2 regions of the Rheinheimera sp. NSM genome follow, and region 2 is predicted to be linked to the other one. Evidence: riboswitches for the same ligand, from Rfam matches in the RefSeq annotation. Region 2 holds a riboswitch; the other holds the start of a gene.
The links. A riboswitch is a leader RNA that binds a small molecule or an ion and turns the genes downstream of it on or off. The one in region 2 is predicted to bind thiamine pyrophosphate.
Positions count from the first base shown of each region.

Region 1: linked by a shared signal. The riboswitch ahead of ACTZWV_RS14305 (TonB-dependent receptor) and the one ahead of thiC (phosphomethylpyrimidine synthase ThiC) in region 2 are both predicted to bind thiamine pyrophosphate.

Region 1 covers NZ_JBQTCI010000004.1:448,595-455,175, reverse strand. The annotation lists gene ACTZWV_RS14320 (metalloregulator ArsR/SmtB family transcription factor) at 1-152, opposite strand, end outside; gene ACTZWV_RS14315 (methyl-accepting chemotaxis protein) at 296-1,942, shown strand; gene ACTZWV_RS14310 (hypothetical protein) at 1,939-2,787, opposite strand; TPP riboswitch at 2,900-2,996, shown strand; gene ACTZWV_RS14305 (TonB-dependent receptor) at 3,036-5,123, shown strand; gene ACTZWV_RS14300 (YkoF family thiamine/hydroxymethylpyrimidine-binding protein) at 5,172-5,420, shown strand; gene pnuC (nicotinamide riboside transporter PnuC) at 5,417-6,046, shown strand; gene ACTZWV_RS14290 (phosphotransferase) at 5,998-6,581, shown strand, end outside.
Region 2 covers NZ_JBQTCI010000002.1:766,401-772,981, reverse strand. The annotation lists gene thiE (thiamine phosphate synthase) at 1-1,331, opposite strand, end outside; partial or broken gene thiC (phosphomethylpyrimidine synthase ThiC) at 1,348-3,099, opposite strand; TPP riboswitch at 3,197-3,307, opposite strand; gene ACTZWV_RS09310 (DUF4282 domain-containing protein) at 3,459-3,701, shown strand; gene sbcB (exodeoxyribonuclease I) at 3,734-5,167, opposite strand; gene ACTZWV_RS09300 (hypothetical protein) at 5,509-6,581, shown strand, end outside.

The DNA.
Region 1 (6,581 bases), on a different contig from region 2:
ACTGTAAATACCCGTGGGTCTACCGGCTCGGGTGCAGTGCCGGCACTGTAAACGTCAAACTCTGCTCCGGCCATTTGGCGGAACAGTGCTTCTGCCAACTGTGAGCGGGCAGAGTTACCGGTACAGATAAACAGCAGTGATTTTTTCTGCATTTTGCATATCCTTAATTCTAGATATGTGAAATATCATATATACATATTAAGTTATGTCAATATTGACTGGTACGATGTCATGTAAGTGTCATAAGACCATTTTACACTGCGCCCGACTTTAAGCCGTATGCCAGGGGGCAGTGATGTTGTCTAAGTTGAAAATTTCCGGCAGGGTAATGTTATTGGGTGTATTACCTTTGGTGATGCTGTTGTTGGTAATTATCGCCGCGTTTTGGTCGGCGCAACAAAAAGACAAGCTGTTTAATCAGTTGTACGACAATCATCTGGCGATTTTGTCTGACGTTATGGCGGTGCAGCAAATTCTGCAACAAACAGCACTGCAGGACATCCGTAAATACCGCACCGGCTGGGCCTCTGCTGAAGCGACCGAGCAGGTGATTAAGCAACATCTGGCTTTGGCAGAACAGCATTGGCAAGGTTTTGTGCAAAGCCGGCCGCTGCAGACTGACCCTGAGTTTTATGCCGGCCTGGATCAGGCATTTGCAGCGGCTATTAAACATTATCAAGAATGGATTAGCTATGCCGGCAGTGATGCGCTGCTGGTGCGTATCCTCAATGAATCTACTGTTAACAGTGAAATTGAGCTACGTATAACCGGGTTAACCGCGCTGACTGAAGCTTTTATTCAGCAGCAAATTGCAGCTGCGGCTAACGTAAGAGACTCGGCGGAGCGCTTTACCGCACAGTTAATCCGGGCTTATATCATCGGTGGCAGCCTGTTGCTGTTGCTGATCTGCAGTTTAATATGGGCGGTACAGCGCTCTGTATGCCGGCCGTTGTGGGCACTGCGCGATATACTCAAACAGGTTCAGCAAAGCTCAGACTTAAGTTTAAGAGCCAGTGATTCGGGAACCGATGAGGTTGCCGAAGCAGCACAGGCATTAAATCAAATGATTAGCCATTTTGAGCAGTTGGTGGCGAAGCTGGGTAATAGCTCGACGGTACTGGGTGAGCAGGCGGCATTAGTATTTCAAAGCAGTGATGATGTTAGCCAGAGTGCGGTGCGTCAGGCCGGTCAGGCCAATCAATTGGCCACTGCCGTTGAGCAACTGAGTGTGAGTGTGCAAGATGTTGCCGATAATGCGAAAGGCGCTGCTGATGCTGCGCAACAAGCAAAGTCGCTGTGTGCTTCAGGACGTGGTGTTGCCACTGCAAGTGCTGCAGGGATAACTGCGCTGGCGCAACAGCTTGAGCATAGTGCTCAGGTAGTGCGACAGCTGCAGCAAGAGTCCGGTCAGATTTCCGGAGTACTGGATGTGATCCGTAAAATTTCAGAACAAACTAATTTACTGGCCTTGAACGCTGCCATCGAAGCTGCACGTGCCGGTGAAGCCGGGCGCGGGTTTTCGGTAGTGGCAGATGAAGTACGCACCTTATCGGCCAATACCCAACATGCGACAGAGTCGATTAACAAGATGATAAGCCAGTTGCAACAGCAAGCTGCCAGTGCTGTAGAGGCTATGCAACAGGCGCATAAGGATGCCGACAGTAACATGCAACTGGCGCAAGATGCCGGGGCGCGTTTTACCGAGCTTGCCGGTGCGGTGGAAAGCATCGCAGATGCCAATTTAACCATTTGCACTGCCACAGAGCAGCAGCAGGTAGTTTCAACCAATATCGCGCATAATATTCACCTGCTAAATGGTGATATTGTGCAACTTAGTGACGGCGCAGCCCGTGCTGCCGGCGCCAGTGAGCAATTAAACCAACTGGCGATGCAACTAACCGATGACTGGCAGGTGTTTAATACTGCAGGTGGCCGGGTTTAAGTCGCACCACAAGCACGGTAAAGCGCCATCATTTGGCTGCCGGTTTGCATCAGGCTTAGCAACACGCTGGCAAGATAAATTAACCCCAGGCTTAGCAGCGCAGAAAACACAATTTTGCTGCTGCTCAGCTGCTGCTGTTTGCCATAGGCAAACCAGGCAACAAACAACCAACAGATCAGCACCAGCAGTACCATAGCTTGTAAACCCAGCCCCAACAAAAACAATGGCCGTTCTGTCGCCTGTTGATATATCGTCTGTGCCTGCTGCAGTTGTTGCTGCAGCGCGTCGCTTGCTGCCTCGTCGGCGACTAACTCACCGGTAGCACCGGTATTACACAACAACTGCGCTGTCATAGGCTGCAAGGCCTGAGCGCTTTGCTCCAGTTGGATCCAGCTTTTGGCAACAACCGGATCTATCATGCCGATATTGGTCAGCGCATTGGCAAATACCAGCAGTACCAGCGTAGCACCGCAAAAAAAAGCAAACAGGCGGAAAAAGGCAAAGAAGCTACTGGTAACGCCGACTATTCTCAAACAACCAAAGGCGATAGCGGCGGCAAAAAACAACAGAAATAAATCAAATAGCGCACTGCTGGCCAGATGCGTAAAAGCCGCATCGTCGCCGGGTAAGGTTACCGGATTTACCGCTTCAGGCAATAACTGACTGATAAACAACGCAATAAGAAACGACAGTATTAAAAATTCGACGCCTTTGCTGATCTCATCGGGCTGCTCAGCAATAGCCAGTTGCTGTTGAATAAAGCGCTTGGGACGGAATAAACACTGGCTGAAGTGGGTAAAAAACAGCGGGATTTCAGCAATAACGCGCTCGATATAGCTTTTCATAGTTTGTCCTTGTCAGCGGCTGATACGCGGATACAGCATGACTCCGTAACAACTATAGGCGTTTAGCCGTCCTTTGCACATTGCATGCGCAAATAAAAGGCTTTACACTTGCCGCGCAACCAAGGGGTGCAATAGCTGAGATGCCGTAAGGCGAACCCTTAGAACCTGATCCGGATTATACCGGCGGAGGGATGGTGCTAACTCCTCAAGCTGGTGTGATCTCTGAAGTTTTGGAGATTCATACAACAATGCGTTTTATACCCTCGTTACTTACTCTGGCTGTGTGCAGCAGTTTTTCTATTCAGGCCAATGAAGCTGAAGCTTTTATTGAGCGTATTCGCGTGCAGGGCGATTTCCGGCAGCAATCGGTACAACAGGTTGCCGGCAGTATTGCTATTGTTGGCGAGCAGGATGTTAAACGTACCTCAGCGCAGCATCTGGATGATTTGCTCAGCCAGTTTGCCAATGTGAATTTCAGTGCCGGCGCCTCGCGCGGCCGCTATATTCAGATGCGCGGCATTGGTGAGCGCAGCGAGTTTGTTGATACCATTAACCCGTCGGTCGGTATTTTAATTGATGGTATTGATTACTCCGGCTTGGGCATCAGCGGTATCAGTGATTTAGCGCAACTGGAAGTGTTTCGTGGCCCGGAAGCCAGCCGCTTTGGCGCCAATGCGTTAGCCGGTATGTTAAACCTGACCAGCAAAGGCCCTACAGCCACGCCGGAAGGCAAACTCAGTGCCACCCTGGCTAACTATGACAGCCGCCAGTTGGCCGCGCAGTTTAGTAACAGCATTAATCAGCAACTGGGCTACAGCCTGTCGCTGGAGCAGCAAAACTCTGATGGCTTTATCGACAATGCCTTTTTAAACCGTGACGACACCAACAATATCGATGAATTTACCGGCCGGTTTAAGCTGCGTTATCAGCCAATGGATACGCTGGCACTGCAGCTGGTTACACATTTTGTCGACCAGGATAACGGCTATGACGCCTTCTCACTGGACCGTAACCGCACCACCTTATCTGATCAGCCCGGCCAAGATCAGATCCGCAGTAAAGCAATAGCATTGCAGGCGGATTACAGCGCGTTGCGCTTTGCTACGTTGCAGGCGCAGCTTAGCTGGTTAACCGCCGACAGTGATTACGGCTTTGATGAAGACTGGAGCTATGTTGGTATTCACCCGGATGAATATTCCACCACCGACCGTTACTTGCGCACGCGCGATCAACTAACGCTGGACTACCGTTTTATCTCCACGCCTGAAGGCAAGCTGGGCAACAGCGACTGGGTATTTGGCCTGTATGCAGCCAATAAAAGCTTTGATTTAACCCGGCAGTTTTGGAACTGGGATTTATGGCAGGCCGACAGCTTTGTCAGCAGCTTAAGCCGTAGTAATGCTGCGCTGTACGGCGAGCTGACCACGCCCTTTAGTGCCGGTTGGAGTTTGGTGTCGGGCCTGCGCTTAGAGCGTTATGACGATGACTACAGCGACAGCAGCGGCAACGCCATTAAAAACCACGATACTATGTGGGGTGCCAAATTAAGCCTGAATTATCAGGTAAACCCACAGGCATTGGTGTATCTGCTGGCATCCCGTGGCTATAAAGCCGGTGGTGTAAACGGCGATGCCCTGGCCAAAGCTGCCGATGACAATTTAAGTGAGTTAAACAGCAAAGCCAGTTTTAAACCGGAAACTTTGTATAACGCCGAATTTGGCGTGAAGGGCAGTGCGCTGGACCAAAGCATTACCGCACGGGTGGCGGCATTTTATATGTGGCGCGACGATATGCAGGTAAAAGGCTGGCTGAACCCGGATAGCGGCCCGCAATTTGCCGGCTTTATCGACAATGCCGGCAGTGGCCGCAACTACGGTATTGAAATGGAAAACCGCCTGCAGTTACATCCGCAGCTGGCGCTGTTTTTATCTGCCAGCTGGCTGAAAACCAAACTGGGTAACTATATTACGCTGGATGAAGAAAACTTCAGTGGGCGTGAGCAGGCGCAGGCGCCGCGTTTTTCGTACAGTGTCGCCACCGATTGGTATATCACGGAAGCGCTGACCTTTAACCTGAGCCTGCAAGGCAAAGACGCGTTCTTTTACTCCGACGGCCACAATGCCCGTTCATCACGCTATGAGCTGTTGGGTGCACGGTTAAGTTATCAGCTGGCCAATTGGGAGCTGGCGCTATGGACGCGCAACGCACTGGATCAGGATATCGGCGTGCGCGGCTTTTACTTTGGTAACGACCCGAGGGATGGCTACCAGAGCCATGTATACGAGCAATTTGCTGAGCCGCGCCGTTTTGGTGCCAGCGCCAGCTATCAGTTCTGACAATAATGACCATTGTTAACGTCATTGGTCATGCGAAAGGAGAGAGCTATGCAATTATCAGTTGAGATCAGTAAATACCCGTTAGCAGAAGATTATATCGGCCCGATTAAAGGCTTTATTGCCGAGCTGAACAAATACCCGGACGTAACAGTACTGACCAATACCATGAGTACTCAGCTGTTTGGTGACTACGACGCCGTAATGCAAGCGCTGCAGGCCTGTATCAAATGGTCGTTTGAGCAATACGGTAAGGTGGTGTTTGTTTGTAAGTTTATTCATGGTGATTTGCGGCCATGAACGAGCTGTTAAGCCAGGCGATAGCGCAGTGGCAGCTGATGCACAGCATTGAGCTGGCTGCGACCCTGCTGGCGCTGGCTTATGTGGTGTTAGCGCTGAAACAAAGCCTGTGGTGCTGGCCGGCCGCGCTGTTAAGCACCATATTATTTACCCATGTTATGTGGCAGTCGGCGTTATTATCTGACGCCTTATTACAGCTGTATTATGCCGGTATGGCGCTGTATGGCTGGTGGCGCTGGCAACAGTTGAAGCAGGGCAGCGCCGGCGCACGTGGCCCGGTATACGAGTGGCCCTGGCAGCGTCATACCTGGTTAATCGCCGTTACCGCTGTGACGGGGTTGGTGCTGGGCGCGGTGATGGCTAACTACACCCATGCTGAATTTGCTTATCTGGATGCGCAAACCACGGTATTCAGTATCATGGCCACCTGGCTGGTGGCGCGGAAACTGGTGTCTAACTGGCTGTACTGGGTGGTGATAGATGCGGTATCCATTTATGTTTATGCGCAAAAACATCTGTATTTCCTCACCGGCTTGTTTATGCTGTATACGGTTATCGCTATTGCAGGGTACTTTATTTGGCGCAGTCATTATCAGCAACAACCGGCAGTGAGATTGAGCGTGTAACGCGGTTATGCCGGCGGCTGGAGTTTTTTGTTGCCAGGCCACCGCTACAAGTAAAGCCGTTATCACACGGCGAAAGTAACCAGAGCTATTATGTCAAAACGGCGCAGGGCGAATATGTGCTGCGCTGCTATCCGGCTGATTCTGCCGTTTGCCGCCAACAGGAACTGCGCTGCCAACATGCCGCCGCCGCCCTGGGCCTGGCACCGGCGCCTTTGTGTTTAAATAATCATTATCAGGTTATGCTGAGCGACTATATCAGTGCTGGCCAGCCGTTTGATTATCAGCACCATGGCAGTGCTGCGTTATTATCGACTTTGGCAGCCTTTCATCAACTCAGTGTGCAAACGGCGGTGCTGGAGCCGTACGGCTATTTACAGCAACAACTGGCGGCGCTGCCCGCAGCGGTAACCGCAACGCCAGCGCTGTTAGCCCGGTTGTACCTGGCGGCAACAAAGCTGGCACAGCAAACTGCAGATATAGTGTTGTGTCACCTGGACTTGCATGCCGGTAATCTACTTTGGGCACAGCAGCGGCT
Region 2 (6,581 bases):
ACCGTTGGCACATCGTGGCACAGAGCGGCATAGTGTTTCAGCTTTTGCAGCCCTTGTGGCAGTGATGGCATTTGCTTGGTTTGGGTTGGATAAATATGGCCAAGCGCAATATAAGAGGGCTGTAGCTGACGTGCCGTTAACAGCTCGGTGTAACTGTGGGTAGAAACGCCCAGTCGTAAGCCGGCGCCGGCAATGGCGGGTAAATCTGCGCTGGCTAAATCTTCCTGGCCCAAATGCACACCAAAGGCAGCGTATTTAATGGCTAACTGCCAGTGATCATTAATAAATAGCCGTAGTTTGTAATCACGACTAAGCAGCACAGCTTGCGCGATCTGTTGCTCGATATCTGCCGCTGAGCCTTGTTTCAGCCGCAACTGGATCACGTCCAGCCCCAGCGGCAGTAAGCGTTTCAGCCACTGAACACTATCGACAACCGGATACAGGCCAATAGGCGCGCCCATTGGTGCGAAGCTGAGGTTGTGCGGCAGGTTATGCTGTTGTTGTAATTGCGGGAAGTAATGATACTGCTGCGGCCAGCCGCTATGTTGCAGGCTGCCGGCGCCTTTACCGGTAGCGTAGCCGCGGCTTAATGCTTGCTGCAGATAAGCCCGGCCGACAATAATACTGTCGCTAAGCGGGTAATCGTGGGCGCAAGCTGCGGTGACGGCACTGGATAGCACGCAACCGGTACCATGGTTATGTGTGGTGCTGAGCCTGGGTTGATGTAACGTATAGCCGGTATTTTTGCCAAAAAAGCTGTCGGTAACAGTGGTGCCGCTAGTGCTGTGGCCGCCTTTGACCAACACGGCCGCTGCGCCCCATTGCTGTAACTGCGCCGCCTGGCTGGCAACCGACGCGGTTGCCTTGTCGCTGAGCAGTGCCAGCTCCGGCAGGTTAGGTGTAATCAGGTCGAGCAGCGGCAACAGTTGCTGCCGCCAGATACTCAGCGTACTTTGGCGGATAAAGTTATAACCGCTGCTGCTGCTTAATACCGGGTCTGCAATGACGCTAAAGCCATACTCAGTCTTATGTTTGGCCAGCCACAATGCCAGTTGTTGCAATAACGCTGCGTCGGGAATCAGGCCTATTTTAATGGCTTTCGGTGGCATATCCTGCAGCAGGCAATTTAATTGAGTGATAAACAGCGCCGGACTGACCGTTTCATAGCCCACCACTTCTGTGCTGTTTTGTGCTGTTATTGCCGCAATCACACTGCAGCCGTGGCAACCCAGAGCAGCAAAAGTATGCAAATCTGCCTGAATACCGGCGCCGCCGCCACTGTCTGAGCTGGCAATAGTCCAGACGATGGGTTTAGGGAGTGGCTCATGCATCGCTCGCCGCCTCTTCTTGTTGAATTTGCTGATTAAGCCGCATCGAGCAAAACTTGGGGCCGCACATGGAGCAGAATGGCTCGGCATCGGCGCCTTCATGGCTTAACGTTTCATCGTGATAGGCTTTAGCGGTAAACGGGTCCAGTGCCAGGTTGTACTGATCCTGCCAGCGAAACTCGTAGCGGGCTTTAGACAACGCATTGTCTCTTTGTTGCGCTGCCGGATGGCCCTTGGCCAGATCTGCGGCATGGGCAGCAATTTTGTATGCAATAAGGCCTTGTTTTACATCTTCTTTATTTGGCAGGCCTAAATGCTCTTTCGGGGTGACATAGCACAACATGGCACAGCCAAACCAACCAATCATTGCAGCACCGATACCGGAGGTAATATGATCATACCCAGGTGCAATATCTGTGGTGAGGGGGCCTAAGGTATAAAACGGTGCTTCATGGCAGTGTTTTAGCTGTTCAGTCATATTTTCCTGAATCAGTTGCATTGGCACGTGCCCCGGGCCTTCAATCATTACCTGGACGTCATAACGCCAGGCAATTTTAGTCAGCTCACCTAAGGTACGCAGCTCGGCAAATTGGGCGGCGTCATTGGCATCAGCAATGCTACCGGGGCGCAGGCCGTCACCCAGGGAGAGTGAAATATCGTAGGCAGCACAGAGCTGACAAATCTGTTCAAAATGCTGATATAAAAAGCTTTCCTGGTTATATAGCCTGGTCCACTGCGCCATAATAGCGCCGCCGCGTGAGACGATACCGGTAACGCGGTTAGCGGTTAAGGCAACATAATCTTTGAGCACGCCGGCATGAATAGTAAAGTAATCGACACCTTGTTCGGCTTGCTCTACCAGGGTGTCGTAAAACACCTGCCAGTTCAGTTGGCTGACATCACCTTTCACTTTTTCCAGCGCCTGATAAATCGGTACTGTACCAATCGGCACCGGGCTGTTGCGTAAGATCCAATCCCTTGTTTGATGAATACGCCGGCCGGTGGATAAATCCATCACGGTATCAGCGCCCCAACGGGTGGCCCACACCAGCTTTTCTACTTCCTCTTCAATACTGGAGCTGACCGAAGAGTTGCCGATATTGGCATTCACTTTTACTTTAAAGTTACGGCCGATAATCATCGGCTCCGCTTCAGGGTGGTTAATGTTGGCCGGAATAATGGCGCGGCCGGCGGCGACTTCCCGGCGCACAAACTCCGCAGTGATTTGTTTGGGTATAGCAGCACCAAAGCTTTCGCCCTGATGGCTTCTGACGCCATCGGTATTGGCCGCCATATTTTCCCTCAGCGCAATAAAATGCATCTCCGGCGTAATAATACCGGCCCGGGCATAATGTAATTGGGTTACCGTTTTACCGGCTTTGGCTCGTAGCGGCTGATGTTCAAACTCAGTAATTTGTTCATCCAGGGCAATATCTGCAAAGGGCGGTAATGGTGAAGGCGCAACATCGGTGCGTGCGGTAATCCAGTTAAGGCGTAATTTCGGCAGGCCTTTGAGCACATCTAATTGCTGTGTCGGGTCACCATAAGGGCCCGAGGTGTCATACACCGCTAAACAAGGATTAGGCTGCTCACTGCCATCGGCTAAGCGGCTGGGACTAAGATGAATATCCCGCACCGGGACTTGCACGCCGCTGTGTTCGCACAGCAGATAACGGCGGCTGGAACCCGGAAAAGTTTCACCCTGCAGCGCCTGAATATAAGCGCGGGCATGGGCACGTAAATCACGTTTGGATAAAGTTGATACAGACATAGCAAACTCCGGTTAACAAGTTGAGGTTGCTTGTCCGGAGTGGGGGCAGGTTATAACAAGCAGCCAAACTGTTGGGCGGATTTTCGCTGTGTTAAATACTGTATTTCCCCTTGTTTCCCTTCGCAGGTATTAGCCTGATCAGGTTCAACGGATCCCGTTTTCACGGTCTCAGCCCGCTGTAAACAGCTGGGCACTCCGACAAGTAGTGGCCGAGTATAAAGACAAGCTGAGCAAATTGGAAGGCCACATGTATTGCTGAACTTGCTTGCTAGTCGGAGTTGTCAGCCGGCATGAAGTATCTTATTGTGAAACGGATTGTTACTGCTAACAGTTGAAAGATAACAAAAAAGGACTTCACTATGAGAGATGTACTGTTTTTTGATTCAATGCTGACACCGAAGATAATTACTTTTGTTTATTGGTTGCTGTTGTTTGGTGTGTTAGTCAGTGGTCTGGGCGCTATGTTTACCGCTTATGGCAGCTTTTGGCAGGGTTTAGGTATTTTAGTGTTTGGTAGTATTGGTGTGCGGATTTGGTGCGAATTATTGATCGTGCTATTTAAAATCCATGAGAATTTAAAAAAGCTGGCAGAAAAAGAGTAAAGGTAAACACCGGCACAGGCCGGTGTTTTTTGTTACAGGCTTTGCACGTATAGATATAACGATTTAAGTATTTTCAGTTTCTGCTCGTCGCTGGCATGTTCATGTGCCAGATTTTCCAACACCAGACTAAAATCTTCCATCGTCAGATTCGGGTCATCCACGCCATGCATTAATTTATCGGTGCGGTAGCGCTGCCATTTTTGCTGTTCGCTGTGGCTCAGGCTGGCCGGGTAGTTACGGGCGCGAAATAAAAACAGCAGGCTGTTTAAACGCTCATCGGCAAATACCGGGGCGTTAACGGCCAGCTGCTCCGGCGGCAACTGATGCAGTTGCTGCATTTTTTGCTTATCGCCATCGCTGATAAAACCGCTATATAACTGATAATCCGGGTTGGTTTCGGCCGGGAACTCATTTAATTGCTGATACAACTCTATGGCTTTAGCCTGGGTGGCGCGATGTTGGCGCAAAAAGTCTAAATGCTTAAGACACTCTGCGCGGTCGATGCCAAAGGCGGCTGCGCGCTCTTCAGTCAGGGTCTTGGCCGGCGCCAGCACCGGACATTTATTCAAATGAATAAGCTTTAAGCCGAGGCGCTGCTCACCGTCTGCCAAATCCGCGGTTTTGGTATACAGTTTTTGCTGCAAGCTGGCAATATCGTCTTCCAGCAGCGGTGTTGGATCTGCCTGCAGATTGTAGCAAATCACGGCATTTTTATTGGTAGGATGAAACGCCAGCGGCACTATCCAACTGACACAGCCCTGGGTAGCGGGAAACTTAGACGATACATGTACCAGCGGCGTCATACCCGCGACATCAATCAACTCGGCAACTTTGGCTTTTTTGCGCAGCTCAAACAAATAACCAAACAGCTTAGGCTGCTTTTGTTTTATCAGTTTTGCCATAGCAATGGTGGCGTACACATCGGATAACGCATCGTGGGCATTTTCATGTGCCAGACCATTGGCGCGTGTTAACTCTTCCAGCTTAAAGCTTGGGCTGCCATCCTCGCGTACCGGCCAGGTTATACCGTCGGGGCGCAGCGCATAGCAGGCACGCACCATATCAATAAGATCCCAGCGGCTATTGCCGTTTTGCCATTCGCGGCCATAGGGTTCATAAAAATTGCGGTACAGGCTGTAACGGGTTACTTCGTCGTCAAAGCGCAGGTTGTTATAGCCCAGTACACAGGTATTGGGCGTGCTGAAACGTTGCAGAATTCGCTGCATAAACTCAGTTTCTGCCAGGCCTTTTTTATTACACAGTTGCGGCGTCAGGCCGGTTATTAATGCCGCTTGCGGATGGGGCAGGTAATCGTTTGCCAGTTGGCAGTACCATACATCCGGTTCAGCAATAATATTCAGCTCAAGATCGGTACGGATGCCGGCAAACTGAGCGGGTCGGTCACGCTTGGGATCGGCACCCCAGGTTTCGTAGTCGTGGAAATAGAACGTAGGCTGTTGGTTCAATTTTTATGTCCTGCGTTGTCGAGTGTAAAATTCATTCTGGCTAAAGACAAAACCATGCTTAGTTAGCGTAGTGTAACAGCTGGGGGGCAATGTCGTCGATGCGGCCAATACGCAGCATAAAAAGAATGCTATTGCCAGAGAGGTGCCACGCATACGGGAAAGCTAAAAATAGCCTATTTTGTACCGCACTACTTTCGCCGTACCATAGTAACCAGACTGGCAGAGCAGGGGGTAGCACCACATGTAACCGGTATGATTGGATGGAAGAACAACTTCAAGGATATGATTTGTGGTATAGATTGATATTACAATCGTTAGCAAGTAAACATTGAGGATGAAACATGCTCCAAATAAACACAGGGAAACTTTTTGCTAATGGTGTTGGAAGAACAAATGATCTTAGAGGCGTGCTGTATTCAAACCTTAAACTTGCCTTCTGTGACGACATAATAACAGCCGCTGGTACGTTACGAACTACCCAAGGGCGGAATAGCAACGCTATAGTTTATGAATTGGAAGAGAAAATCGAGGAAAGCATTGTTGGCCCTGGAGTTTTGCTTTCCCATTGTGTAGATCCATTTCTGCAAGACTTTGCGGCTGTCGCGTCCTTCGGACTCAATATCCTTATGTCACCAAATTCTAACTTGGTTACACGGCTAACCAGTGGGGAACTAGGCTTATCCTCATATGATACGCCAGATAAGTTTTTAAGACGTTGTTTTGATAAACAGATCTACATTAAAGATGATGAAGTAAATTCATTTACTAATTTTGTCAACCAATTGCTTGGGCTAGAGCGAAAACGATTTTTGAGTGTTATGAGAGCCATTCGAACTTATGTGTCTGGCGTACAACGAATTCCTGATGATTTGAGCCTCGCTTATACCTTAATGGTTACGGCCGTTGAGTCACTTGCTCAGGACTTTGATGGATACGAGTCGACATGGGATGATGTGCATGAAAGGAAGCGTAAACCATTAGACAAAATACTTGAAAATATAGGTGAGTGCTACGCTAAAAAATTTAGAGAAGCCATTCTTTCTGTTGAACATATTTCGATAGGCCGGAGATATTGCGCATTTGTATTAGAGCATATAGATGGCAGCTTTTTCAGGTCTGAGGAGGCTCTTCAACCCAATACCGTATCTAAATTTGAGTTAGATGAGGCATTAAAGCAGGCTTATACGATCAGATCAAAATATGTTCATAATTTAAGAGTGCTGCCTGATGAACTAAGCTTACCTTTCAACCATCGTGAAGTAGCTTATGTAGATCGCAGACCGACCTTGACGCTACAAAGAATATCTAGGCTATCAAGACATGTAATAAAAAAATTTGTTGAGAAAAGCTCGAAGGTGGAGCGTGAAATATACAATTATACCCGTGAGGAAGCTGGTGTAGTCGTAGTGCCATT